Regions from separate parts of the Kitasatospora viridis genome, predicted to be linked through region 2. Evidence: riboswitches for the same ligand, from Rfam matches in the RefSeq annotation. Region 2 holds a riboswitch; each other region holds the start of a gene.
The links. A riboswitch is a leader RNA that binds a small molecule or an ion and turns the genes downstream of it on or off. The one in region 2 is predicted to bind S-adenosylmethionine.

Region 1: another riboswitch for S-adenosylmethionine. It lies ahead of thrC (threonine synthase); the one in region 2 lies ahead of FHX73_RS45205 (putative leader peptide).
Region 3: another riboswitch for S-adenosylmethionine. It lies ahead of FHX73_RS21260 (aminotransferase class V-fold PLP-dependent enzyme); the one in region 2 lies ahead of FHX73_RS45205 (putative leader peptide).

What each region holds. Positions count from the first base shown of each region.
Region 1 is NZ_VIWT01000001.1:2,550,134-2,559,404, reverse strand. It holds gene FHX73_RS11275 (SIS domain-containing protein) at 1-27, opposite strand, end outside; gene FHX73_RS11270 (DeoR/GlpR family DNA-binding transcription regulator) at 212-1,003, shown strand; gene FHX73_RS11265 (extracellular solute-binding protein) at 1,204-2,442, shown strand; gene FHX73_RS11260 (DUF3263 domain-containing protein) at 2,490-2,717, shown strand; gene otsB (trehalose-phosphatase) at 2,748-3,599, shown strand; gene FHX73_RS11250 (alpha,alpha-trehalose-phosphate synthase (UDP-forming)) at 3,589-5,037, opposite strand; gene FHX73_RS11245 (glucosyl-3-phosphoglycerate synthase) at 5,101-6,117, opposite strand; SAM riboswitch class I at 6,302-6,434, shown strand; gene thrC (threonine synthase) at 6,452-7,732, shown strand; gene FHX73_RS11235 (MoaD/ThiS family protein) at 7,780-8,058, shown strand; gene FHX73_RS11230 (cold-shock protein) at 8,552-8,755, shown strand; gene groL (chaperonin GroEL) at 9,101-9,271, shown strand, end outside.
Region 2 is NZ_VIWT01000005.1:334,828-344,098, reverse strand. It holds gene FHX73_RS38020 (hypothetical protein) at 1-457, shown strand, start outside; gene FHX73_RS38015 (flavin reductase family protein) at 558-1,064, opposite strand; gene FHX73_RS38010 (LLM class flavin-dependent oxidoreductase) at 1,061-2,194, opposite strand; gene FHX73_RS38005 (LLM class flavin-dependent oxidoreductase) at 2,210-3,280, opposite strand; gene FHX73_RS38000 (NtaA/DmoA family FMN-dependent monooxygenase) at 3,277-4,653, opposite strand; gene FHX73_RS37995 (LLM class flavin-dependent oxidoreductase) at 4,650-5,921, opposite strand; gene FHX73_RS45205 (putative leader peptide) at 6,085-6,222, opposite strand; SAM riboswitch class IV at 6,253-6,366, opposite strand; gene FHX73_RS37990 (GNAT family N-acetyltransferase) at 6,596-7,345, shown strand; gene FHX73_RS37985 (LLM class flavin-dependent oxidoreductase) at 7,348-8,421, opposite strand; gene FHX73_RS37980 (beta-ketoacyl-ACP synthase 3) at 8,466-9,271, opposite strand, start outside.
Region 3 is NZ_VIWT01000001.1:4,707,841-4,717,111, reverse strand. It holds gene FHX73_RS21280 (NYN domain-containing protein) at 1-709, opposite strand, end outside; gene FHX73_RS21275 (hypothetical protein) at 824-1,072, opposite strand; gene FHX73_RS21270 (rhomboid family intramembrane serine protease) at 1,251-2,060, shown strand; gene FHX73_RS21265 (Lrp/AsnC family transcriptional regulator) at 2,057-2,338, shown strand; gene FHX73_RS21260 (aminotransferase class V-fold PLP-dependent enzyme) at 2,355-3,758, opposite strand; SAM riboswitch class IV at 3,810-3,927, opposite strand; gene trpD (anthranilate phosphoribosyltransferase) at 4,019-5,092, opposite strand; gene FHX73_RS21250 (hypothetical protein) at 5,250-5,672, opposite strand; gene ctaE (aa3-type cytochrome oxidase subunit III) at 5,987-6,607, shown strand; gene qcrC (cytochrome bc1 complex diheme cytochrome c subunit) at 6,747-7,556, shown strand; gene qcrA (cytochrome bc1 complex Rieske iron-sulfur subunit) at 7,553-8,647, shown strand; gene qcrB (cytochrome bc1 complex cytochrome b subunit) at 8,644-9,271, shown strand, end outside.

The sequences.
Region 1 (9,271 bases), on a different contig from region 2:
CAGCTCTTCGGCGGTGAGTGCGCTCATGCCGTTCCTCTCCAGTGCGCTTCTACTGCTCTTCTACTTCTCTGCGTGAAGGTGATTGTTTTATAGCCGTTGCGATCAGAACCGCGCAATAGTCCGTCGGGCCTGCGGACGCCGCCGCAGGCGGGGGCGGCCTTGTGCGACGCTGTCCGGACAGCGGGTGGACGAGAGCAAGGGATGGCGCGGCGTGTCCAGGTACGAGCGGTGGAACGGTCTCCTCGAACTCCTCGCCGAGCAGGGCAGGTTGGAGGTCGAGGAGGCGGCCGCCGCGCTCGGCGTCTCGGCCGCCACGATCCGCCGCGACCTGGACCAGCTGGCCCGCCAGCAGATGGTCACCCGGACCCGCGGCGGCGCGGTCGCCCACAACGTCTCCTACGACCTCCCGCTGCGCTACAAGACCGCCCGGCACGCCGACGCCAAGCAGCGGATCGGCCAGGCCGTCGCCGCGCTGATCGCCCCCGGCGAGGTGGTCGGCCTGAACGGCGGCACCACCACCACCGAGGTGGCCCGCGCCCTCGCGGTCCGCCCCGAGCTGGCCGAACGGCCCGAGGTCGGCGGGCAGTCGCTCACCGTGGTGACCAACGCGCTCAACATCGCCAACGAACTGACGGTCCGTCCGGCGGTGAAGATCGTGGTCACCGGCGGGGTGGCCCGCCCGCAGTCCTACGAGCTGATCGGCCCGCTGGCCGCCGCCGTGCTCGGCGAACTCACCCTGGACGTCACGGTGCTGGGGGTGGACGCGCTGGACGCCGGGGCCGGCGCCACCGCGCACCACGAGGGCGAGGCCAGCGTCAACCGGCTGCTCGCCGAGCGGGCCCGCCGGGTGGTGGTGGCCGCCGACTCCTCCAAGCTCGGCCACCGGGCCTTCGCCAAGATCTGCGGGCTGGAGGCGATCGACACCCTGGTGACCGACGCGGACGCCGACGAGGAGCTGATCGCGGCCTTCACCGAGGCCGGCGTCCAGGTGCTCACCGTCTGACCTGCGGCGCACGGCAGTTGACGGGCCGTCCGGGGCTCCGGCTGGGCGTTGCGCCCTGCGCAACGAGGCGACCCACTTCGGTAACGTTCGGCGACTTCAGGTTTCTGGTTCAGACCACTCGGTGGCAACCTTCCGTCACCCCCGATACCTGTGCGCCCGAAGGCGGTCCCCCGTTGAAGTCCCGGCTCAGCGCTGCGCTCGTGACCAGTACCCTGCTGCTCTCCGGTTGCGGGGTGCTCGGCCTCGACGGGAACGGCACCGTCACCCTCCAACTGGTGGCCGCCGACTACGGCGACAGCCCCGCCACCAGCTCGCAGCACTACTGGGACGACCTGGCCAGGCGCTTCGAGGCGGCCAACCCGAAGATCAAGGTCGACGTCCGGGTCTACAGCTGGAACGACATCGACGCCCGGGTCGCCGCGATGGTCAAGGCCGGCCACTCGCCCGACATCGTGCAGACCGGCGGCTTCGCCGACAAGGTGGCCGCCAACCAGCTCTACCCGGCCCGGGACGTGCTCTCGATGGACACCGAGGCGAACTTCCTGGACGTCTTCAACCGGGCCGGGGAGGTGCTCGGCACCCAGTACGGCATCCCGTTCGTCTCCTCCTCGCGGACCTTCTTCTACAACAAGACGATCTTCGCCAAGGCCGGCATCGCCCAGCCGCCGGCCAGCTGGGCCGACCTCAAGGCGGACGCCGCGCTGATCAAGGCCAAGGTGCCCGGGGTCACCCCCTACGCGCTGCCGCTCGGCCCGGAGGAGGCCCAGGCCGAGTCGATGATGTGGACGATGAGCGGCGGCGGCGGGCTGACCGACGACGCCGGCGTCTACACCCTGGACAGCAAGGAGAACCAGGAGACCTTCGCCTGGCTCAAGCAGAACCTGGTGGACCCCCACCTGACCTATCCCGACCCGGGATCGGTCAACCGCCAGACCGCCTTCGACGACTTCGCGGCCGGCAAGGTGGCGATGCTCAACGGCCACCCGGCACTGGTCCAGAAGGCGGCGCAGGCGAAGGTCGACTACGGCACCGCGCCGATCCCCCGCAAGGACCCGGCCACCAAGGACCGCACCCTGGGCGTGGCCGACTGGATGATGGCCTACACCGCCAACGGGCACCGGCAGCAGATCCGCGACTTCCTCAACTTCGCCTACACGAAGGACAACACGCTCGCCTTCGACGAGCAGTACAACCTGCTCCCGGTCACCCAGGACACCCTGGACGACATGACCAACAGCGGCCGGCACCCCGACCTCAAGCCGTTCCTGGACGCGCTGCCGGCCGCCAGCTTCTACCCGCTCGGCGACCCGGCCTGGGACACCGTCAGCGGCCGGCTCAAGACCGACATCGGCAAGGCGGTCTCCGACGACCCGGGCCCGGTGCTCACCGGCCTGCAGCAGTTCGCCGAGACGACCAGCAAGAAGGCCCGCGGCCAGTAGTCGGGCGGCTTGCCCGGGACGTCGGTGCGCTGCGGGAGAATGGCGGGATGACCGAGCTGACCGAGCGCGAGCGGGCCGTGCTGGCCCTGGAGGCCCGCGGCTGGCGCACCCAGGGGGCCAAGGAGCAGGCGGTCCGCGAGGAACTGGGCATCTCCGCCACGCGGTACTACCAGCTGCTCAACGCCCTGCTGGACCGCGAGGAGGCGCTCAAGCAGGACCCGGTCCTGGTCAACCGGCTGCGCCGGATCCGGGCCGCCCGCCGGGCCGAGCGTTAGCCGACCCGCGCCCTGGGTAGGTTGGCGGGCATGCTGCAGGAACCGACCACCACCGCCGGCCGGGCGGGCCTGGCCGCACTGCTGGCCGACCCGGCCCGGGCGCTGCTCGCCCTCGACTTCGACGGCACCCTGGCGCCGATCGTCGCCGACCCCGAACGGGCCGCCGCCCACCCCGGCGCCGCCGCCGCGCTGGCCGCGCTGGCCGGGCGGATCGGCACCGTCGCCGTGGTCACCGGCCGCCCGGCGCTCGCCGCCGTCCGGCTCGGCGGCTTCGCCGACACCCCCGGACTGGAGCGCCTGGTGGTGCTCGGCCACTACGGGGCCGAGCGCTGGGACGGCGCCACCGGCCGGCTGACGGCCCCTCAGGTGCACCCCGGGGTGGCCGCCGTGCGGGCCGAACTGCCCGGCCTGCTGGCCGCCCTGGACGCGCCGGAGGGCACCTGGCTGGAGGACAAGGACCGCTCGCTGGCGGTGCACACCCGGCGCACCGCCGAGCCGGACGCCCTCCTGGAGCGGCTGCGCGGCCCGCTGGCCGAGCTGGCCGCCGCGCACGGGCTCGCCGTGGAACCCGGCCGGATGGTGGTCGAACTGCGCCCGCCCGGGGTCGACAAGGGCGCGGCGCTGACCGGGCTGGTCGGCGAGCGGGCGGCCGGCGCGGTGCTCTACGCCGGGGACGACCTGGGCGACCTGGCCGCCTTCGCCGCCGTCGAGCGGCTGCGCGGCGCCGGGCTGCCCGGGCTGCTGGTGGCCAGCGGCCCGGTCACCGGCGAACCGCCGGTGCGCGAGGTGGCCGAGCGGGCCGACCTGGTGGTGCCCGGGCCGGCCGGGGTGGTGGCGCTGCTGGAGGGGCTGGCCCGGGCGCTGGAGGGTCTCAGGCGCTGAGCTCCGCGAGCTGATCGAGGAACCACTGCTGCGGCGGCAGCGCGGTGGCCGCCGCGGCCAGCCGCTTGGTGCGCTCGGTGCGCTCGGCGACGGGCATGCCGAGCGCGCGGTGCAGTGCGTCGGCGGTGCCCAGCACGTCGTACGGGTTGATCCCGATCGCGTCCTCGGCCAGTTCCGGCCAGGCCCCGGCCTCCCGGGAGAGCACCAGCGCGCAGCCCGCGTCGGAGACCACCGGGACCTCCTTTGCGACCAGGTTCATGCCGTCCCGGATCGGGTTGACCAGGGCCACGTCGGCCAGCCGGTAGGCGGCCAGCGAGCGGGCGAAGTCGTCCTCCACCTGGAGTATCAGCGGCTGCCAGCGCGCGGTGCCGAACTCGGCGTTGATCTCCTCGCTGATCCGGCGCACCTCGGCGGTGTACTCGCGGTACTCGGCCAGGTCCTGCCGGGAGGGGTAGGCGAAGGCGACGTGCACCACCCGGTCGTGCCACTCGGGGCGGGTGCGCAGCAGGTGCCGGTAGGCCTGCAGGCCGCGGACGATGTTCTTGCTCAGCTCGGTGCGGTCCACCCGGACGATGGTGCGCCGGTCGCCCACCTGCTGCCTGAGCGCGGCGAGCCGCTGGTCCACGTCCGGCCGGTGCGCGCGCTCGCGCAGGAACTCGCCGTCGGCGCCGAGCGCGTGCACGCCCAGCCTGGTGGTCCGGCCCCGGTGGGTGACCGAGAGGTCGGCCCGGTCGACGGTGGCGCCCAACACCTGCTCGCAGCAGTCGGCGAAGGCCTCGGCCCAGCGCCGGGTGTGGAACCCGGCCCGGTCGGCGCCCAGCACGCCGGTGAGCACGGCCGCCGCCCGGTCGTCCGGCAGCAGCCGGAAGTAGTCGGCCGGCGCCCACGGGATGTGCAGGAAGTAGCCGATCCGCAGGTCCGGGCGCAGCTCGCGGAGCAGCTCGGGCACGAGGGTGAGGTGGTAGTCCTGCACCAGCACCGCGGCGCCGGGCGCGGCCTCGGCGGCCAGCGCCTCGGCGAAGGCCGCGTTGTAGGCCCGGAAGCCGGCCCACTGCTCGCCCGCCCGCCGGTCGAAGGCGGGCGAGGTCGGGGTGGCGTAGAGCATGTGGTGGAGGAACCAGAGGGTCGAGTTGGCCACGCCGTTGTAGGCCCGGTCGAACACCTCGGGGTCCAGGTCCAGCATCCGCACGGCCTGCCCGCCGACCTCGAAGCCGGCCCGGTCGAGCCGCCCGTCGGGCGAGCGCCGGGCCGCCGCCCGGTCGGCCTCGCCGAGTGCGGCGCAGACCCAGACGGCGTTCGGGTCGTCGATCGCGGAGAGCCCCGAGACCAGTCCGCCGCCGCCGCGGCGCAGGCTGAGACTGCCGTCCGCCGCGGTCGAGAAGGACACCGGGCCCCGGTTCGAGGCCACCAGGATGCGTGCGGTCGTTTGATCGGCCATATCTCGAACCTTGCCGGGGCCGCCGTGCGGCAAACCAGGACGTCGGCCACACCCCGGGACCGGTCAGCTCCGGCCGGACCGCTCCCGGTACTGCGGCAGTTCGATCACCGGGGGGCGCTCCAGCGCCGTGACCGGGTGGTCGTGGGCGGTGAACTCCCTGGTCACCGGGTCGCGGGAGAACTGGGTGAGCACCGGGCGGGCCAGGTCCTCGGCCGCCTTGAGCCGGTGGGTGCGGTCCAGCCGCTCCAGCGCGGTGCGGTAGATGGTGGCGGCCATCCGGCCGAGCGCCTGGCCGTCCTGGTGGCGGTGGTGCCGCACCCCGACGTCGACCTGGGCCAGCGCGTCCAGCCCGACCAGGTCCAGGGCGTCCACCAGCAGGCCGAGCTCCACCCCGTAGCCGGTCGGGAAGGGCAGCCGCTCCAGCAGCGAGCGGCGGGCCGCGTACTCGCCGCCGAGCGGCTGCACGAAACCGGCCAGTTGCGGCCAGTGCAGGTTGAGCAGCGGCCGGGCGACGAGTTCGGTGACCCGCCCGCCGCCGGCCGGCACCACCGCGCCGCCCTCCTCCAGCGGGCGGTCGTACATCGCCTTGACCAGGTGCACGTCCGGTTCGGTGAGCAGCGGCCCGACGATGCCGGAGACGAAGGCCGGGTCGAACTCGCGCAGGTCGGCGTCGATGAAGCAGACGATCGCGCCGCTTGTCACCATGAGTGATCGCCAGAGCACCTCGCCCTTGCCGGGCACCGCGGGCACCTCGGGCAGCACGGCGTCGCGCTGCACGACCCGGGCGCCGGCGGCGGCGGCGACTTCGGCGGTCCGGTCGGCGGAGCCGGAGTCCACCACCACGAGCTCGTCCACCAGCGGGACGCGCTCCATCAGTTCGCGGCGGATCACCTCGACGATCCCGCCCACGGTGGACTCCTCGTCCAGCGCCGGCAGCACCACGCTCACCGTGCCGGCCGGTCCGGCGGCCCGCTTGGCGGCGAGCAGCTCGGACAGCGGCCGGTCCGCCGCCGTCCAGGACCTGCGACGCAACCAGCGCGCTGCCTCCGGGAGAAGCTCCGGGCTCTGCTGGGCTGGCAAATCTCGCTCCTTGTCGGCTCTCTGAAATGGTCGCGGCCGTCTCGCGTAGCGGACGGTAGCGGTCAGCTGTCGTGCCTTCGGCTACAGTCTTCGTACTGCGATCAGACCTTCGCACACCGGGGTGGACCGCCGGCCAACTTGATCATCATGGCCGCCGGCTTCGCAGTCGGTGACAACTTCATAGAGCTCATCCAGAGGGACTGAGGGAACGGCCCGTTGACGTCCCGGCAACCTTCTCGACCGGCCTGTAGCAGGCCCCGGCGGGACAGGTGCCAATTCCGGCCTGTGGCGCGCCCGCGCCACGGGGAAGATGAGGAGAGAGGCCTCCGCCATCATGGCTACCGCTACCCCTGTCGCCGCGACGTCCGATGTTGACCTCGGCCCCGCCACCGCGCTGTCCTGTCGCGAGTGCGGCACCCGGTTCCCGCTCGGCCCCAGCTTCGCCTGCCTGGAGTGCTTCGGGCCGCTGGAGATCGCCTACGACTACAGCGGCTACGACACCGAGGAGCTGCGCAAGCGGATCGAGGCCGGGCCGGCCTCGATCTGGCGCTACGCCCCGCTGCTGCCGGTGCCGGCCGACGTGGCCGGCAAGCCCAACCTGAACCCCGGCTGGACCCCGCTGGTCAAGGCCGACCGGCTGGGCGCCGAGCTCGGCTTCACCGCCCAGCTGCACATCAAGGACGACTCCGGCAACCCGACCCACTCCTTCAAGGACCGGGTGGTGGCCTGCGCGATCGAGGCGGCCCGGGCCTTCGACTTCACCACCCTGTCCTGCTCCTCCACCGGCAACCTGGCCGGCGCGGTGGGCGCCGCGGCGGCCCGCGCGGGCCTGCGCTCCTGCGTCTTCATCCCGCACGACCTGGAGCACGCCAAGATCGTGGTGGCCGGCGTGTACGGCGGCGACCTGGTCGGCATCGAGGGCAACTACGACGACGTCAACCGGTTCTGTTCGGAGCTGATCGGCGACCCGGCCGGCGAGGGCTGGGGCTTCGTCAACGTCAACCTGCGGCCGTACTACGGCGAGGGCTCCAAGACCCTGGCCTACGAGATCTGCGAGCAGCTCGGCTGGCGGCTGCCCGAGCAGATCGTCATCCCGATCGCCTCCGGCTCCCAGCTCACCAAGATCGACAAGGGCCTGCAGGAGCTGATCAAGCTCGGCCTGGTCGAGGACCGCCCGTACAAGGTCTTCGGCGCCCAGGCGACCGGCTGCTCCCCGGTGGCCGCCGCCTTCAAGGACGGCCGGGACGTGATCCGCCCGGTCAAGCCGGACACCATCGCCAAGTCGCTGGCGATCGGCAACCCGGCCGACGGCCCCTACGTGCTGGACATCGCCCGGCGCACCGGCGGCGCGGTGGAGGACGTCACCGACGCCGAGGTGGTCGAGGCGATCAAGCTGCTGGCCCGCACCGAGGGGGTCTTCGCCGAGACCGCGGGCGGCGTGACCATCGGCGTGCTCAAGAAGTTGGTCGAGAGCGGTCAGCTGGACCCGGCCAAGGAGACCGTGGCGATCAACACCGGCGACGGCCTGAAGACGCTGGACGCGGTGGCCGGGACCGGCCTGACCGCGACCATCCGGCCGACCCTGGAGTCCTTCCGGGCCGCCGGGCTGGTCTGAGCCGCCTCCCCCACCCCCCAGATCCCCCCGAACCAGGAGAGCCACCGATGAGCGCCACCGTCCGCATCCCCACCATCCTGCGCCCCTACACCGACGGCCGGTCCGAGGTGACCGCCGAGGGCGCCACCCTGGCCGAGGTGATCGCCGACCTCGACCGCAACCACGCCGGCATCGGCGCCCGGGTGCTGGACGACGCCGGTGCGCTGCGCCGGTTCGTCAACGTGTACGTCAACGACGACGACGTGCGCTTCGACCAGGGCCTGGCCACCGAGGTCAAGGACGGCGCCACCGTCTCCATCATCCCGGCCGTGGCGGGCGGCTGCTGACGGTCCGTCGGCACACCCCAGGGGCGTCGCCCGGCCACTGCGGCCGGGGGCGCCCCGCCGTCGTGCCCGGGGCGGTGCGAGCAGCCCGGAGGCTGGGGCATAGGCTGTGCCCCGGCGTCCCGACCGTTGAGACATAGCTGCCCACGCGCACGCGGATTCATGTCGGCGACGCGTCAGAATTATTTGGACAATTCGCGGCTTCCGCCCGCTATGTCCGAGGCGAATTGCCGAACTCTGTCGTATTCCTCCCCTCCTGTCCGTCGGCCGGGTGGCTGAATTGGCGTTCAGTGACCCTGTTGCAGAGGGCTCCGATCCGGATACATTCAGCCGCGGTCGACGCATCCGCCTGTCCTCGGGACGCCAACTGGCAACCGGGGGCGGGTTGCTGCGGCAGGATCACGCCCCGGGGGGACACCTTCGGCATGGTCCGCCAGACCCGGGTCCGCGACCAGCGGGCGCGTGAAGGGCCAGTACAGCACTAGGGGAGTTCGGAATGGCTCAGGGCACCGTCAAGTGGTTCAACGCGGAGAAGGGCTACGGCTTCATCGCGGTCGACGGTGGTGCGGACGTGTTCGTCCACTACAGCGCGATCCAGATGGACGGCTACCGCACCCTCGAGGAGGGCCAGCGGGTCGAGTTCGAGATCTCCCAGGGGCAGAAGGGCCCGCAGGCGGACATGGTCCGCGCGGCGGTCTGATCCTTTCCGAACCTCGGAGTATCGGCTCTCACCGAGCTGGTGGACCAAGCGGCCGAGCCCGCACCCGACACCCCGTCAGGGGCCGGGGGCGGGCTCGGCCGCTTCCGTCGTCCCGGGGCGCCGCCGGGGGTGGCCGGCATCGTGCCGCCGTCCTCAAGGAGCTTGCACTCGCCACCCCAGAGTGCTAATCATTGGCGTTAGCACTCAGAGCTTGAGAGTGACAAACGGACCGGGTCGGTGAGGCCTCGGGGCGTGGCTGGGGAAAGGCCCCCCGCACCCCACGGCCGTCCGTCGCGGGCGCCCCCTGGTCCGAGCAGTCGACCGTGTCCTGGAGGACCACTTCCGATGGCCAAGATCATCTCGTTTGACGAGGAAGCTCGCCGCGGCCTTGAGCGCGGCATGAACCAGCTTGCCGACGCCGTCAAGGTGACGCTGGGCCCCAAGGGCCGCAACGTCGTCCTTGAGAAGAAGTGGGGCGCCCCCACGATCACCAACGACGGTGTCTCGATCGCCAAG
Region 2 (9,271 bases):
GGCCGGGGTCCTCCTCTACGGCTTCGCCTACGAGAGCGATGCCGCGCGGGAGCGGCCCCGGGCCCATTGGCCCGGGTTGCTGGACGAACTTCCGGCAGGGTTGGCGCACTACCCGGCAGACCCGGAGCTGCAGTCCGACGGGTTCTTCGAGGCGACGGTGTGCGCATGGCGCGAGGCCGGCGCCTCCGCGTGGCAGTGCGGGCCGGTGGTGTTCGCCGACGGCGAGTCCGACGGAGCGGGTTGGCTGTTCGGGGTGCTCGCGGACGGCAGTACGGAGGCCGTCAGCAGGAATGCCGAGGGCTTCCACGAACGACCCGTCAATCGCGATGCCGTAGCCGCGATCCTGGCGGGCAGCCCGCTGACGCGCTGGACGGTCGCGGCGCTTGAGCCTGCGCTGGACTTGGCGGCGAGTGCTGCTTACGCCCGCGAGATCGGGCACTCGGTGGCGGACATCTGACCGCTGCCTGCACGGAGCAATACGGTGGCCTGGCCGGCGTTGCCGACCGGGCCACCGTCTCCAGGCCGCCGTGCCACTCGGCGTGGCCGGCCGTCTCAGCTCACTGGCCTGCGAGCCGGTGGAAGCGGCTCGCCTGGAAGACCAGGGGCGGGACCGCGTGGTCGGCGGCGAGGTCGTGGATCCGCAGCAGCACGATGTCGTGGTCGCCCGCCGGGACGATCCGGTCGACGGCGCACTCGAACCAGGCGCTGGCGCCGTCGATCAGCACCGCACCGTCGGCGGTGCCGCGCCAGGACAGGCCGGCGAAGCGGTCGCCGTCGCGGGCGGCCAACTGGCGGCAGGCGCGGTCCTGGTGGGCGGCGAGGACGCTGATGCCCAGGCGGGCGCGGTCGCGCAGCAGGGGCCAGGTGGTGGAGGTGTGGGCGACGTTGATCGAGGCCAGGGGCGGGTCGAGGGAGACGGAGGTGAACGAGCTGGCGGCCAGGCCGATCGGTGTGCCGTCGTCGGCCAGGGCGGCGACGGCGGTGACGCCGGTCGGGAACGTGCCGAAGGCGTGCCGGAGTTCGGCGGGGCCGAGGGTCGGCCGGGCCTCCTGGATCGCGGTCATCGCCGGCCCCATTCCTCGGCCAGGAGCTGGTAGGAGCGCACGCGGTCCTGGTGGCGGTGGGTGATGGTGGTGATGATCAGCTCGTCCGCGCCGGTGGCGTCGCGCAGCGTCTCCAGCTGGTCGGCGACCTGGCGGGGCGTGCCGACGAACTGGGTGTCGACCCGGTCGGCGACCAACGCCCGGTCGGCTTCGGTCCATTGGTGCGCGCGGGCCTCGTCGGGGGTGGGAAACGGGATCGCGCCGTCGCCGCTGCGGATGCTGCGCACCCACGGGGCGTAGCCGGTGGCGAGTTCCCGGGCGGTGGCCTCGTCCTCGGCGACCACGACGTCGGCGGAGACGCTGACGTGGGGGCGGTCGAGTTCGGCGGAGGGCTGGAAGGCGGCCCGGTAGCCCTCGGCGGCCTCCAGCACGGTGGCGGGGCTGACGTGGTAGTTGGCGGCGAACCGCAGGCCGTGCTCGCCGGCCACTTCGGCGCTGATGCCGCCGCTGCTGCCGAGGATCCACACCTGGAGTGCGGCGCCCTCGCCGGGCACGACGTGCGCCTCGGTGCCGTCGGCGGTGGTGTAGGTGCCGGCGAGCAGGGCCAGGATGTCGGCGATCTGCTCGTCGTAGGGCTGGGATTCGGCGCCGGGCAGCTGGAGCAGCTTGTGGTGCAGGGCGAAGCGCGGGTGCCGCAGCAGCTGCTCGTAGGAGAACCGGGCGGGGATCCGCAGGCCGCCGGGAGTGCGGCCGTCGACCACGGGCGTCGCGCCGACCAGGGCGGGTTGCCGGGCGCTGCCCGGCGCGGAGCGGCCGCCGGAGCGGCCGAGGCCGAGGTCGAACCGGCCGGGGTGCAGCGCGTCCAGCAGCCCGAACTCCTCGACGGTGGCGAGCGCGGTGCGGTGGCCCAGTTGGACGGCGCCGGCGCCGAGCCGGATGGTGGAGGTCGCGGCGGCGGTGAGCGCGAGGACGACGGCGGGCGAGGTGCCGGCGACGCCGGGGTTGAGGTGGTGCTCGGCGAACCAGTAGCGCGCGTAGCCGAGTTGTTCGGCCTGCCGGGCCAGGTCGATGCTGTTGCGCAGGGCCTGGGTCGCGTCGGAGCCGGAGGATATCGGGACGAGGTCGAGGACGGTGAGCGGGGTGTCGGCCATGGGGTGGTTCCTTCGTCAGTGCGCGGTGGGGGTGGCGGCCGGGCCCCACGTCCACGGCGGGTCGGGGATCTCCCGGCGCAGTGTGGGGGCGATGTCGGACTGGAACAGCTCCAGGCTGTCCCGGTGCTGGGTGTCGGTGAGGCCGGAGGCTTCGGCGTGCAGGTGCAGGACGCTGTGGCCGAGTTGCTCGTGGTAGCGGTGCACCTTCTCGATCACCTGTTGCGGGCTGCCGATCAGGGCGGAGCTGCGCTCGACGAAGTCCTCCAGGGTCTGGAAGACCGGGTCCAGGCCGAGTCGCTTCTGCAGGGCCAACTGCCCTTCGAAGACCGGCCGGTAGTCGGCGAGTGCCTGCTGCGAGGTGGGCGCCGCGTAGTAGCCGGCGGTGCCCGCGCCGACCGTGGCCAGGGCCGGGTCGTGGCCGTGGTGGGCCCAGCGCTCGCGGTAGTGGCGCACGAGTTCGGCGTAGGGCTCGATCGGGTTGGTGACGTTGGCGGAGAACAGCGGGTCGCCGTAGCGGGCGGCGAGCTCCACCGACTCGCGGCTGGTCGCGCTGCCGTGCCAGACCCGGACGGGCTGCTGGAACGGCCGGGGCCACACCTCGGCCTCGGTCAACTCCGGTCGGTAGTGCGGGGCGTAGGTCACCTTGTCCTGCCGCCAGATCCGCCGGAACAGCTCGTAGGACTCGGCGTTGCGGTCCCACTGCTCCTCGGGGCTGACCTGGAAGAGCTCGCGCTGGGCGGCGCCGTTGCCCTTGCCGATGATCAGTTCCAGTCGACCCTGGGAGAGGTGGTCGAGGGTGGCGTAGTCCTCGTAGGCGCGGACGGGGTCGAGCAGGCTGAGCGTGGTCACCGCCGTGAAGAGCCGGATCCGGCGGGTCAGGGCGGCGAGGTGGCTGAGCACCACGGGCGGCGAGGAGGAGATGAACGGGCGCTCGTGGCGCTCGCCGACGCCGAAGCCGTCGAAGCCGAGCTCCTCGGCGAGCAGCGCGCTGTCGATGACCTCCCGGAACCGCTTCTGGGTGGACCCCAGTTCACCGGTGACCGGGTCCGGCGCGTGCACGATCAGGGTGATGGCGAGGAACTTCACGAGTGCACCTCCACCGTGCCGCGGGCCGGGCGGCGGGCGCCGAGCCCGAGGTGGTCGCGCAGGGTCTCCCCCGCGTACTCGGTGCGGAACACCCCGCGTTCCTGGAGCAGCGGGACGACGGTGTCGGCGAACTCGTCGAGGCCGCCCGGGGTCAGGTGCGGCACCAGGATGAAGCCGTCGCTCGCGTCGGTCTGGACGAACTCGTTGAGCTGCTCGGCGATCCGGGCCGGGGTGCCGATGAAGGTCTGACGGCCCGTCACCTCGATGATGAGCTCGCGGGTGGAGAGCTTCTTCGCCTCGGCGATGGCCCGCCACTCGGCGGCGACCTCCAGCGGGTCGCGGTGGTGGCGGACCGAGGCCCGGCCCTGGGCGACGGTGTGCTCGCCGACCAGCGGGTCGATCGCGGGCAGCGGTCCGTCGGGGTCGTGGTCGCTCAGGTCGCGGTTCCACAGCTGTTCCAGCAGCCGGATCGCGGTCTGGCCGCTGACCTGCTGACGGCGGATCAGGTCGGCCCGCTCCTGCGCGTCGGCGTCGGTGTCGCCGAGCACGAAGGTGACGCCGGGCAGGATCTTCAGCTCGTCGTGGGAGCGGCCGTAGCGGGCCAGCCGGCCCTTGACGTCGGCGTAGAAGGCCCGGCCGGCCTCCAGGGTGCCGTGCCGGCTGAAGATCGCGTCGGCCGCCGAGGCGGCGAACTCGCGGCCGGCCTCGGAGTCGCCGGCCTGGAAGATCACCGGTCCGCCCTGCGGGCTGCGCGGCACGTCGAAGCGGCCGGTGATGTCGAACTGGCTGACGTGGTGGTCGAACCGGCCCGGGTGCGGCTCGCGCAGGAAGACCCCGCTCTCCTTGTCCGCCACGATCTCGTCGCCGCGCCAGGAGTCGAACAGCTCCCAGGTGGCGGTGAGGAACTGCCGGGCGCGGTCGTAGCGGTCCGGCTGCGCGAGGAAGCCGCCGCGGCGGAAGTTCTCGCCGGTGAAGGCGTCCCAGGAGGTGACCACGTTCCAGGCGGCGCGGCCGGCCGAGAGGTGGTCCAGTGAGGCGAACTGCCGTGCCACCTCGTAGGGTTCGTTGAAGGTGGAGTTGATGGTGCCGGCCAGGCCGAGCCGGTCGGTGACGGCGGCGAGGGCGGCCAGCACGGTGAAGGTGTCGGGCCGGCCGACCACGTCCAGGTCGTAGATCTCACCGTTCTGCTCGCGCAGCCGCAGGCCCTCGGCCAGGAACAGGAAGTCGAACTTGGCGCGCTCGGCGGTGCGGGCGAGGTGGACGAAGGAGCTGAAGTCGATCTGGCTGCCGGCCGCCGGGTCGCTCCACACCGTGGTGTTGTTGACGCCGGGGAAGTGCGCGGCGAGGTGGATCTGCTTGACGGGCTTGCTCATCGCGCGGTGGCTCCTTCGGCTCCGACGAGGTCGGCGGCAGCGGCAGCACCGGCTGCTCCAGCAGCAACGCCGGCGTAACGGTTGGCGGGGCGGGGCAGACCGAGCAGCCCGCGCAGGGTGCCGGCCTCGTAGGCGGTGCGGAAGGCCCCGCGGCGCTGGAGCTCGGGCACCAGGCCTCGGGTGATCCCGGTCAGGTCGTGCGGCAGGGCGCCGGGGCGCAGGCGGAAGCCGGTGAGCCCGGCTTGCTGCCATTCCTGGAGCAGGTCGGCGAGTTGGGCGGGCGTGCCGGTGAAGACCCGGGCGTCGCTGGTGTACCCGGTGCCCGCCAGCCGGTCCAGCCGCAGCTTGCGGTCGGCGGCGGCGCCGGGCTGCTCGTCGAGGAAGACCACCAGGTCGCCGAAGACGTGCAGGGGCTGCTCGGCGCGGCCGGCGGCGGCCTGGGCGGCGCGGATCTCGGCGACGATCGCCCGGGCGTCCGCGGCGTCCTGCGGGGTGGTGAAGCCGAGGTCGGCCGAGCGGCCGACCAGCCGGAACGGCTCGCCGCGGTGCGCCAGGGCGGCGACCACCGGCTGGCCCTGCGGCGGACGCGGGGTGATGGACGGGCCGCGCACGCTGAACCGGCGGCCCTCGAAGTCGATGTAGTGCAGCTTCGCGCGGTCGACGAAGCGGCCGGTGGCCACGTCGCGGATCTCCGCGTCGTCCTCCCAGCTGTCCCAGAGCCGGCGCAGCACCTCGGTGTAATCCTCGGCCTCGCCGAAGAGGTCGCGCAGCAGCTCCTGCCCGACCGGCGTGTCCAGGTCCTCGATCCGCAGCTCGGGCACGGTGCGGCGGCCGAAGTGGGCGGCCTCGTCGACCCGGCCGGACACCTTGAGCCGGATGCCGGCCCGGCCGCCGCTGACGTGGTCGAGCGTGGCGATCGCCTTGGAGAGGTGGAACGGCTCGGTGTGGGTCGCCACCGCGGTCGGGACCAGGCCGATGTGGCTGGTCAGCGGCGCGATCCGGGCGGCGATCAGCACCGCGTCCAGCCGGCCGCGCACCTGGTCGGTGCGCCCGTCGGGGCGGAAGGGGTGGGTGGACTGGAGGCTGAGCGAGTCCTCGATGGTCACCAGGTCCAGCAGGCCGTGCTCGGCCTCCGCGACCAGGTCGGCCCAGTAGCGCGCGGTGAACAGGGCCTCGGGCCGGGCGTCGGGCTCGCGCCAGGCGGCCGGGTGCCAGCCGGCGCCGTCGAGGGCGACGGCCAGGTGCAGGGGTTCTGGGGTTTCGGGCATGGGGAACCGCTTCCGGGTCGAAGAGGTGGTCGTTGACGGGGCGGGACGCGGCACGCCCGACACGGCTGCCGGCCGGGGCCGGTGCGGTCAGGACGGAGGAGGTGCGGTGACCCGGGTCAGACGGCGGAGCGCGGCACTGCGGTGGGCCGCACGGCGCGAGGCGCTAGGAGGCGGGACAGAGTGCGGTGGTCACGCGCTGCAGGTCTATGTGGAGCCGCGCGTACGACGTGGTGACCCGGCAGCGGGCCTTGACGGTGACCGGGGCGGTCCGCAGCGCGAGGGCCTGTCGCACTCCCGTCATCTCCGTCCCCCTTCGGGTCGCACCGTTTCGAACTCGCGCTTGCGGTGCCGCCGTTCGGCACCGCCCGGTCCTCACCTGGGGCACCCCGCCGCGTGGGAGGGTTGCCGGTCAGCAAGCCAGGGCTTGACGCTGACACTCATGACCTTGATGCACCGTAACCCGACAGTGTCGTCCGGCACAATCCCCGCCGGATGACGGACGATCATCGTGGCGCCACGCCGGTCCCGTGCGTCACTGCTCGTCAACCGACGCACTCCGGACCGGGGTTGACACGGCGTGAGGGTCGTGGATCTCATGCTCCGGGCGGTCGTTGACATCCGCCGCGCAGGGCTCCTAGCTTTGCTCGAACGTCCCGATGGGAGACCTCCCGACCATGTCCACCAGCGTCCACCCGCCGCAGCCGTCGCAGCCTCAGCCGACCGCCGGCGGGATCGCGCCCCACCCGCTCGACAACCCCGCCTGGGCCGCGCTCACCGGCCCGCACCTCCGGTTCGCCGAGCGGGTCGGCCTGGCCGCCCGCTACCGCGCCGACGTCTCGCCGATCACCGCGCTCGCCGACCCGGCCGATCCGCGCGCCTGGGCGGACCTCGCGGCCCTGGTCGGGCCGGGCAACCTGACCTCCGTCGGCGGGGAGATCACCCCGCCGTCCGCCGACTGGCGGATCGAGGAGTCGGGCCGGCTCGTGCAGCTGGTCGACACCGCGCTGCGGGCCGAGCCCGACCCGGAGGCGGTCCGGCTCGGGGCGGCGGACGTGCCCGAGATGCTCGACCTGGTCGCCCGCACCCGGCCGGGGCCGTTCCTGCCGCGCACCGTCGAGCTGGGCGGCTACCTCGGCATCCGGCAGGACGGCCGACTGATCGCCATGGCCGGCGAGCGGGTGCGCCCGCCCGGCTGGACCGAGATCAGCGCCGTCTGCACGGATCCGGAGCACCGCGGCCGGGGCCTGGCCACCCGGCTGGTCCGCGCCGTCGCCGCCGGGATCAGGGAACGCGGCGACACGCCGTTCCTGCACACGGCCGGCACGAACACCGGGGCGATCCGGCTGTACGAGTCGATCGGCTTCACGCTGCGGCAGACCAGCTCGTTCCACCTGCTGCGCACGCCCGGCGCACCGCCCGCGTAGTCTCACCTCGGCTCGAACTTCCTGAGCAGCGGCAGCAGTTGGTCGCCGATCCGGGCGATCTCCCGCTGGTAGGGCGTGTCGGAGAGCACGAAGTGCGTCACCCCGAGCTCGCGGTAGCGCAGCAGCGCGTCGGCGACCTCCCGGGCGGAGCCGACCAGCCAGGTGCTGCCGGCCCCCGCCCCGCCGTAGCGGCCCGGCGCGGTGTAGAGGCAGCTGTCCAGCACCTCGCCCCGGTCCACCAGGTCGAGCAGGCGGCGCTGGCCGACCGCACCGCGGCGCTGCGCCGCCTCCGGGTCGTGCGCGCCCTGCCGCGCCATCCGGGCCACCTTCTGCTCGGCCGCGCGCCAGGCCTGCTCGCTGGTGTCCCGCACCACGGTGGTCACTCGCAGCCCGAACTCCAGGGGCGGGTGCGGGCGTTCGAGGCGCTCGCCGAGGGCACGGAGCCGGGCGATCCGCTCGGCCACGCCGTCCAGCGGCTCGCCCCAGAACAGTTGGACGTCGGCCTCGCGCGCCGCCACCTCCTCGGCGGCCGGGCTCGCACCGCCGAAGTACAGCGGCGGGTGGCGCCCCTCCTCGGCGCCCCACGGGCGGGGCCGGAGCGTGGAGTCCGTCACCCGGTAGTGCTCGCCGTGGAAGGTCACCCCGTCCTCGCCCCACAGCCGGCGCACCAGTCGCAGGAACTCCAGGGTGCGCGCGTAGCGGCGGGACTGGTCGAACTCACCGTCGCCGTAGGCCGCCGGGTCGTCCAGGCCGCTGACCACGTTGACCAGCACCCGGCCCCGGCTGAGCCGGTCGAGGGTGGCCGAGGCCGCGGCGAAGTTCGCCGGGTGCCAGTAGCCGGGCCGCACCGCGATCAGCGGCTTGAAGGTGGTGGTGCGGGCGGCCAGAGCCGCCGCCACCGTGAAGGTGTCGGGCCGGCCCCAGCCGGTGCCGAGCAGCGCGCCGGCCCAGCCGTGCCGCTCGACCGCGAGCGCGAGCTCGGTCGAGTGGTCGAGCGTGTCCCAGTCCTCGCGCACCTCGTCGCCGCGGTGGCCGGCCTCGACCGTGTTCGGGATGTACCAGAGGTGTTCGCCCATGTCGGCCTCCCCTGTTGCTCGTTGACTACCGGTGGTGGGCCCGGTCACGGCAGCACGACCACCTGGCCCGCGTACGCCAGGCCCGCACCGAAGCCCACCAGCAGGGCCAGGCCGCCCGGCTCGACGGCGCCCTCGCTGAGCAGCCGCTCCATCGCGAGGGGCACCGAGGCGGCCGAGGTGTTCCCCGCCTCGGCGAGGTCCCGGGCCACCGCGACGTGCTCGGGCAGCTCCAGCGCCTTCACGGCCGCGTCCACGATCCGCAGGTTCGCCTGGTGCGGGATGAACGCGGACAGCTGCGCCGCGCCCACCCCGGCCGCCGCCAGCGCCTCCCGGCCGACCTCCGGCACGGTCGCCACCGCCCAGCGGAACACCGCCTGACCGTCCATCCGCATGGTCGGCCAAGCCCGGCGCGGCTCGGTGTCGGCCTGGCGGGCTGCGGTGCCGGCCGGCCGCAGCTCCGTCCACGGGCCGGTGTGCGCGATCGCCGCCGCGCGCGAACCGTCCGAGCCCCACACCACCGGCCCGATCCCGGGCGCCTCCGCCGGCCCGACCACCACCGCGCCGGCGCCGTCGCCGAACAGGAAGGCGGTGCCCCGGTCGGTCGGGTCGATGATGTCGCTCATCCGCTCCGTGCCGGCCACCACCACGTGCCGGCTCTGCCCGGAGCGGACCAGTCCGTCGGCCAGCGCGAGGGCGTGGCAGAAGCCGGCGCAGGCCGCGCCCAGGTCCATCGCGCCGGCCTCCGGCGCGCCGATCTGGTGCGCCAACCGCGGTGCTGCGGGCGGCGACTGCTCCAGGTTCGACATGGTCGCCAGGATCACCGTGTCCACCGAGTGCGGCGGCACGCCCG
Region 3 (9,271 bases), on a different contig from region 2:
GCTCGCCCTGCAGCTTGCGGCTCTGCGCCTGGGCCCGCTTGGTGTCCGCCTCCAGGCTGCGCACCTTCTTGCGCAGCGACTCCAACTCCCGCCGGGCGTGCTCGCCCTCGGCCCGCTGGCGCTCCAGGTCGCCGCGGGCGGCGGCCCGGGTGGCGGCCAGCTCCTCCTGGAGCTTCTCCACCAGCCGGGCCGACTCGGCGGCGGCGTCCGCCACCTCGGAGCGCTCGGCCTCCTCGCCGGCCTCCGCCACCAGCCGGGTCCAGCCCTTGCTGCGCAGCAGGTAGGCGGCGGCGGCCACGTCCAGCGGCTCCGCCGCGCCGGGCACCTGGCCGGCCTCCAGCGCGCCGACCAGGTCGGGCTGGCCGGCCCGCAGCCGGTCCGCTATCCGGGAGCGGAAGACCGGGTCGGCCTCCAGCGCGGCGGCCAGCGCGGTGCCGGCGTAGCGGGCCCGGCGGACGGGGGTGAACTTGGCGTACGGGCGCAGGGTGGCGGGCAGGTCGCCGAGCGGCAGGCCGCCGAGCGCGTCGGCGGCCAGGCCGATCACCCGGCGCCGGACGCCCTCGGGCAGCGGCCGGTCCAACTGCTCGGCGGCCGGCTGCCCGTCGGGCTCGCCGGACGCCGCGGCCGCCGCTTCGCGGACCGCGTGGTCGGCCACGTCGTCGACCGCTTCATCGACTCCGGGCTCGGCGGCCTGACTCGCTGCTTCCATCGCGTCCTCGGCTCCGATCCCTGGTCTGCTGACACACCGCTCGGAACAATTGTCTCGTGCGCGGCACCTGGGCGGACACCACGTACGGAACCCCTCGCTCCGCGGCGGTCCGGGTCAGCCCTCTTCGCCCGCTCCCGGGCGGGACACCAGCTCGACCTGGTCGACCGCGTTGCACCAGCGGCAGCGCACCGACTCGACGGTCTCGCTGAGCACCTCGCGCTCCTCCACCTTGGGCTCGCCGGCCAGGTCCAGGTGGATGAACTCGACGGCCCGCGAGGACCGGGTCACGTCGAACCGGGTCAGGTTCCCGCAGAGCGTGCAGCGCCAGCGGGTCTCGGCCGTGGGCAGGGGGACGGCGGTCATGGGAATCGGGTCCTCTCGGCGGCTCCTGGTCCGGCCCTGGTGCCGGCCAGGCCCCCACCTTATGGGCTGCTTATCCGCCCCCGGGCGCCGAACCGTGAGATGTCCACCTGCTGGACACCTCACCCGCCCGGCGGACCGGCCGGTGTCGCCGCGACCGCCGCGCGGAATGCATCGCCGCATGTCCGTGAGCCCGTTCCGCCAGGTGCTGCGCAGCCCCGCACCGCTGGTGACCTACCTGCTGATCGCGGTCAACTGCCTGGTCTTCCTGGCCGGGCCGAGCGGGCTGGACCCGGCCTACGGCAGCCGGCCGGCCGACCGGGCCTGCGCCGCCCAGCGCTACCAGCAGCGCTGGGGCGCGGTGCCGGCCGAGCTGCTGACCGACCGTCCGCTGACGGCCGATCGGCTGGCCGGCGCGGCGCCGCCGCTGCCCGGCTGCCCGCTGCTCGCCACGCCCGGCAAGCGCCCGTGGCTCTCGGCCCTCACCGCGCTCTTCGTGCACGGCGGCTGGCTGCACCTGCTGGGCAACATGCTCTTCCTCCAGGTCTTCGGCCCGGCGGTGGAGCAGCGGCTCGGCCGCGCCCGGTTCCTCCTCTTCTACCTGGCGGCCGGCCTGCTGGCGGTCTACGGGTACGCGCTGACCGCGCACGCCGGGCCGGCCGCGCTGCGCCCGCTGGTCGGCGCCTCGGGCGCGATCGCCGGGGTGCTCGGCGGGTACCTGCGGCTCTACCCGCGGGCCCGGGTCACCGCGCTGGTGCCGGTGCTGCTCTTCCTGCCGCTGCGGTTCCCGGCCTGGCTGGTGCTGGGGCTCTGGTTCGCGGTGCAGTGGTGGTCGGCGCCGGCCATGCGGCCGCAGGCCCCGCAGGCCGGGCCCGGGGTCGCCTACCTGGCCCACGTGATCGGCTTCGCCGGCGGCTTCCTGGCCCTCTGGGTGGGTGCCAGGCGGGCCGGATACCCTGATCCCGTCCCCAATCCAGGAGCCTCCTCGTGATCACTGCCATCGTGCTCGTCAAGACCAGCGTCGACCGGATCCCCGAGATCGCCGAGGCCATCGCCGCGATCGACGGCGTGAGCGAGGTGTACTCGGTCACCGGCGGGTACGACCTGATCGCGATGGTCCGGGTGCGCCATCACGACGACCTGGCCGAGGTGATCCCGGCCCGGCTCAACAAGGTCCCCGGCGTCACCTCGACGGAGACCCACATCTCCTTCCGCACCTACTCCCAGCACGACCTGGAGGCGGCGTTCTCGATCGGCCTGGACGGCTGACCGGGCCCGGCCCCGCTCAGCGGCGGGTGTCCGCCACGCAACGGCCGCCCTCGTTGCGGTAGTTCCAGCGCGCCCCGTCGGTGACCAGCTCGCGCACCGCGGCCAGGAACCGGTCCACGTGCTCCAGCGGCGTGCCGGCGCCGAAGCTGACCCGGATCGCGTTCAGGCTGCGCTCCCCCGGCAGCGAGGGCTCCGGCGCGCCGCACTCGGACGGGGCGGTGTCCTCGGAACCGAGCAGCGTGCGCACCAGCGGGTGCGCGCAGAACAGCCCGTCCCGCACGCCGATGCCGTACTCGGCGGAGAGCGCCGCCGAGAAGTGCGAGCTGTTCCAGCCCCGCACCACGAAGGAGAGCACGCCGACCCGGGCGGCGTCGGCGCCGAACAGGCTGAGCACCCGCACCTCGGGCACGGCGGCCAGGCCCTCGGTGAGCCGCTCGATCAGCAGTTCCTCGCGCTCGCGCAGCGCGTCCAGGCCGGCCTCGGTGAGCGCCCGGCAGGCGGAGGCGATCGCGTAGGCGCCGATCACGTTGGGCGAGCCGGCCTCGTGCCGGGCCGGGCCCCGGTGCCACTCCACCGCCACCGAACCGTCCGCCTGCCGGGCCACGGTGCGGGAGGCGCCGCCGCCGGCCAGGTAGGGCTCGGCCGCGTCCAGCCAGTCGGCCCGGCCGGCCAACACGCCCGCGCCGAAGGGCGCGTAGAGCTTGTGGCCGGAGAAGGCGATCCAGTCCACGTCCAGTTCGCGCACCGAGACCCGGTGGTGCGGGGCCAGCTGGGCGGCGTCCACGACCACCCGGGCGCCGTGCCGGTGCGCGGTCCCGGTGAGCTCGGCGATCGGCCAGAGCTCGCCGGTCACGTTGGAGGCGCCGGTGACGCAGAGCAGCCGGGGCGCGTCCGGCCCGGCCGGGTCGGCGGCCAGCGCGGCGTCCAGCGCGGCCACCGCCTCGGCGTGCGAGCGCGGCGCCCGCAGGTAGGTGACGGCCAGTCCGGCCTGCTGCCACGGCAGCAGGGAGGCGTGGTGCTCGGTCTCGAAGGCGAACACCCGGGTGCCGGCGGGCACCGCGCCGGCCAGCAGGTTGAGCGAGTCGGTGGTGGCCCGGGTGAAGACCACCTGGTCGCCCTCGCGCAGGTCGAGGAAGTCGGCGACGGCCTGCCGGCTCTGCTCGTACAGCTCGGTGGAGAGCTGGGAGAGGTAGCCGGCGCCGCGGTGCACGCTGCCGTAGTACGGGGCGTAGGCGGCGACGTCGTCCCAGACCCGGCGCAGCGCGGGGGCGCTGGCCGCGTAGTCGAGGGCGGCGTAGCCGACCTTCTCGCCGGAGACCAGCGGGACCTCGACCTCGGAGCCCAGCACGGCGAGCGGCTCGGCGAAGGCGGCGGGAGCAGCAGTGACGGTGGTGGCGGCAGCGGCGTTGGTGGACGACATCGGGATGCACTCCTCCTGGGTCAGGGACCCCGGGGGTGCGAAAAGTCCGGTGGTCCGCGCTTGCCGGCGGCACCTCGCCGCTCGGCCCGGTCTTCACCCAGGGCACCCCGCCACGGACGGAGGGTTGCCGGACAGCAAGCTGGGGCTTGTCGCGCTGTCACTCATGACCTGGCGCAGACTCTAAGCAGCCGACCGAGGAGTGGTCAATCCGCCGTCCGCCATCCGGACCACCGACCGGATGGCGGGCGACTGCGCGGGTGCTACCGCGCGGTGGCCGCCGACCAGCGGTCCAGCAGCGCGGCGGCGGCGCCGGAGTCCAGGGCCTCCTCGGTGCGCTTCATGGCGGCCGCCAGCTGCTCGGTCAGCGGCGCCGCGGTGAGGTCCAACGCGACCAGCGCGGCAGCGGAGTTGAGCACCACCGCGTCCCGCACCGGCCCGCGCTCGCCGGCCAGCACCCGGCGGGCCACCGCCGCGTTGTACTCGGCGTCCGCACCGCGCAGCGCCTCGATCGCGACCAGTTCGATGCCCAGCTCGCGCGGGTCGAGCACGGTCTCGGTGACCCGGCCGTCGCGGACCAGCCAGACCCGCGAGGTGGTGCAGACGGTCAGCTCGTCCAGCCCGTCGTCGCCGCGGAAGACCAGCGCGGTGGAGCCGCGTTCGGCGAGCACCCCGGCGATCAGGCCGGCCAGCCGGGTGTCGAAGCAGCCGACCGCGTGCGCCGTCACCCGGGCCGGGTTGGTCAGCGGGCCGAGGATGTTGAAGGCGGTCGGCACCCCGAGGTCGCGCCGGGCGGCGGCGGTGTGCCGCATCGCGGGGTGGAAGGTGGCGGCGAAGCAGAAGGTCAGCCCGACCTCCTCGGCCACCTCGGCGACCCGACGGGGCGTCAGGTCCAGCCGCACGCCCAGCTTCTCCAGCACGTCCGAGGAGCCGCTGGCCGAGGAGGCGGCCCGGTTGCCGTGCTTGACCACCTTGGCGCCGGCCGCCGCGGCGACGATCGCCGACATGGTGGAGATGTTGACGGTCTTGGCCCGGTCGCCGCCGGTGCCGACGATGTCCACGGCCGGCCCGGGGATCTCCAGCGGGCGGGCGTGCGCGTACATCGCCTCGACCAGGCCGCTGACCTCGTCCACGGTCTCGCCCTTGGCCCGCAGCGCCACCATGAAGCCGGCCACCTGCACCGGGCTGGCCTCGCCGCTCATGATCCGGTCCATCGCCCAGGCGGTGTCGGCGCGGTCCAGGTCGGTGCCGGCCAGCAGGCTGCTCAGCACGTCCGGCCAGGTGCGGCTCACCTGCACGGGGTCGTCGCCGCCGTTCGCAGGGTTCACGTTCGCCATGACCGGTTCTCCAGGTGCGCCGTTGTCGGGAGGGACGCGGTCAGCCTAGCGAGCGCGGAAGGGCCGCCGTCGCGTGGACGGCGGCCCTTCTCTCCTGCTGAGACGGCCGGGGCGCCGGCCCCGGCCGACCGTCCGCCGGGCCGGACCGCAGGCCGGCTCAGCGGGCCAGTGACCTGGCGCCGAGCCGGGCCCGCAACAGGGTGGCCACCGCCTCGGCCAGCGCCACCGGGTCCACCGGCTGGGAGATCGCCGCGTCGGCCCGGCTCCAGGCGGCCAACCAGCTGTCCTGCGGGCGCCCGATCAGCACCAGCACCGGCGGGCAGCCGTAGATCTCGTCCTTCACCTGCCGGGCCAGGCCGAGGCCGCCGGCCGGAACCGCCTCGCCGTCGAAGACGCAGAGGTCCACCCCGCCCTTCTCAAGTGCCCGCAGGACCGCGGGAGTGGTCGCGCACTCCTGGTACTCGACCTCGGGCAGGTCGGCCGCCGGGCGCCGGCCGAGGGCCGCGAGCACCTGCGCCCGGGTGTTGCGGTCGTCGCTGTAGACGAGGACGGTGAGCGCCTCGTCGCTGCTGTGCGTCATCAGGACCTGCTCCCATGTGTCAGACGAATGTGATCCAGACCACGTCCACCACCTCCGGATGCTACTCCCCGATCACCCGTCCCGGTGAGCGTCCGGCACGAGATCGGCGCGCACAGTCGCGATCCGGCCCCGTCCGCGGAACTGAGCCACCGTCACCCGACTGGGCGAGGGAACGTCAGCCGCCCGTGCTGACGGGCTGTCCGGAGGGGCCCGGGAGTGGTAAACCCCCTGGTGCAGCCATCCGGGCATACCGCACGCACCGGACACTCCGAGGAAGACCCCCCGGCGTGAAGACGGAATAAGGGACCGACATAATGTCGGTCGTGGCGACAGCAACAGCAACAGAAACCGGGCACGCGCATGGATCGGTCAACCGACCGAACATGACCAGTGTCGGAACCATCGTCTGGTTGAGTTCCGAGCTGATGTTCTTCGCGGCCCTCTTCGCGATGTACTTCACGGCGCGTTCCGTGAAGGGACCAGACTTCTGGGCCGAGAAGGCGCATGCCCTCAACGTCCCCTTCTCCTCCGTGAACACCACGATCCTGGTGCTCTCCTCGCTCACCTGTCAGCTCGGCGTCTTCGCCGCCGAGCGCGGTGACGTGAAGAAGCTCCGGTCGTGGTTCGCGGTGACCTTCGTGATGGGCGCAACCTTCATCGGCGGTCAGATCTACGAGTACACCTCGCTGGTGAAGAAGGACCACCTCTCGTTGTCCTCCGACCCGTACGGCTCGGTGTTCTACCTGACCACCGGCTTCCACGGGCTCCACGTGACGGGCGGTCTGATCGCCTTCCTGCTGGTGCTGGGGCGGACCTACGCCGCCAAGCGGTTCACGCATGAGCAGGCCACCGCGGCGATCGTCGTGTCGTACTACTGGCACTTCGTCGACGTGGTCTGGATCGGCCTGTTCGCGACCATCTACCTGATCAAGTAGCCGATCAGGTCGCTGGCTCGCCGGCCGGACCCGACCGCCCCACGGCGCCGGGTCCTTTGCCCGTGCCCCTGCCCCCTGCCGGTGCCGACACCGACACCGGGCACCTCCAGACGACCAGATCCTGACACCGGGGTATTCCGTGAAAAAGCTCTCCGCACGACGGCGCCACCCACTGGCAGCGCTCGTCGTCCTACTCTTCGCCCTCGTGGCCTCCGGGGGGCTGTACGCCGCGTTCGCGCCCACCGAGCAGGCGCAGGCCGACAGCTCCGCGCAGTCGCTCGCGATCGACGAGGGCAAGCGGCTCTTCGCCGTCGGCTGCTCCTCCTGCCACGGACTGAACGGCCAGGGCAGCAGCATGGGCCCGAGCCTGGTCGGTGTGGGCTCCGCCGCCGTCGACTTCCAGGTCGGTACCGGTCGCATGCCCGCGCAGCAGCCCGGCGCCCAGGTCCCGCGCAAGAAGACCATCTACAACCAGTCCGAGATCGACCAGCTGGCCGCCTTCGTCGCTTCGCTCGGCCCCGGCCCGGCGACGCCGACCAAGGACCAGTACACCTCCACCGAGACGGACGCCATCTCCAAGGGTGGCGACCTGTTCCGGACCAACTGCTCTCAGTGCCACAACTTCGCCGGTGCCGGTGGTGCTCTGACGCAGGGCAAGTTCGCCCCGTCGCTGGAGAACGTCGACCCGAAGTACATCTACGAGGCCATGCAGACCGGCCCGCAGAACATGCCGTCCTTCCCGGACAGCACCATGCCGGAGCAGCAGAAGCAGCAGATCGTGGCCTTCGTGCGCTACCAGGCGAACGAGGCGCCCAACCCCGGTGGCCTGTCGCTCGGCAGCCTCGGTCCGGTCACCGAGGGTCTGTTCGGCTGGATCTTCGGCCTCGGCGTCCTGATCGCCGTCGCGATCTGGGTCGCAGCCCACACCACCAAGGCCAAGAAGTCATGAGCCACGACATGTCAGACGACAACCTGCCGACGGCGCACGACGCCGTCCACGGCCACGGCGAGGCCGCCGTCGCCGAGAACCCGTTCGCGGACCCGGGCCTGCCGGCCCACGAGCCGCGCCGGACCGACATCGACGAGCGGGCCGCCAAGCGTGCCGAGCGTCAGGTGTCCCTGATGTTCGTCGTGTCGATGCTCGCCACCGTGGGCTTCATCGCCTCCTACGTGGCGATCGACAAGTCGAAGATCGTCTACATCTTCCCGCTGGGCCACATCAGCGCGCTGAACTTCGCGCTGGGCATGACCCTCGGCGTCGCGCTCTTCTGCATCGGCGCCGGCGCCGTGCACTGGGCCCGCACCCTGATGTCGGACGTCGAGCTGCCGGCCGAGCGCCACGCGATCGAGGCCGACGACGAGACCCGCGCGGACGTCATCCAGCAGTTCAAGACCGGTGCCGGCGAGTCCGGCTTCGGCCGCCGCAAGATGATCCGCAACACCCTGATCGGCTCGATGGCGCTGGTCCCGCTCTCCGGCGTGATGCTGCTGCGCGACCTCGGTCCGCTGCCGGAGAAGAGCCTGGACAGCACCGGCTGGAAGGAGGCGACCCCGGACGCCCCCATCCGCCTGATCAACATGAACACCAACGAGCCGATGAAGGCCGAGGACATCGGCATCGGTTCGCTGACGTTCGCCAAGCCCGGCCCGTCGGCCTCCCGCCCGGGCGGTCTGCAGGAGACCGACGAGGACTTCCAGCAGGCCATCGCCAAGGACGCGCTGATGCTGATCCGCATCCAGCCGGACGACATCAAGGACGACAAGTCCAAGGGCCTGGGCTTCGAGGGCGTGCTCGCCTACTCCAAGATCTGCACCCACGTCGGTTGCCCGATCTCGCTGTACGAGCAGCAGACCCACCACGCCCTCTGCCCGTGCCACCAGTCGACCTTCGACCTGTCGGACGGCGCCCGCGTCATCTTCGGCCCGGCCGGCCACCCGCTGCCGCAGCTGAAGATCACCACCGATCCGTCGGGCTACCTGATCGCCACCCAGGACTTCGCCAAGCCCGTCGGCCCGAGCTTCTGGGAGCGCAGCGCATGAGTTCCTCCTCCAGCGCCAAGCAGGCCGCTCCGGCCAGCACTCGCGCCAAGCCCGCGAACAAGGCCGAGGCCGCCGCGGACTACCTGGACGGCCGGCTCGGGATCTACTCCCTGGCCAAGTCCAACCTGCGGAAGATCTTCCCGGACCACTGGTCCTTCATGCTCGGTGAGATCTGCCTCTACACCTTCATCATCATCATCCTGACGGGCGTCTACCTGACGCTCTTCTTCAAGCCCAGCATGGGCGAGGTCGTCTACAACGGCTCCTACGCCCCGCTCAACGGCATCCACATGTCGGAGGCCTACGCCTCGACGCTGAACATCAGCTTCGAGGTCCGCGGCGGTCTGCTGATCCGTCAGATCCACCACTGGGCCGCCATCGTCTTCGTCGCCGCGATGTTCGTGCACATGATGCGCGTCTTCTTCACCGGCGCGTTCCGCAAGCCCCGCGAGATCAACTGGATCTTCGGCTTCCTGCTGCTCTTCCTGGGCTTCTTCGACGGCTTCCTCGGGTACTCGCTCCCCGACGACCTGCTCTCCGGCACCGGCATCCGGTTCATGGAGGGCGCGATCCTGGCCGTCCCGCTGGTGGGCACCTACATCTCGTTCTTCCTGTTCGGCGGGG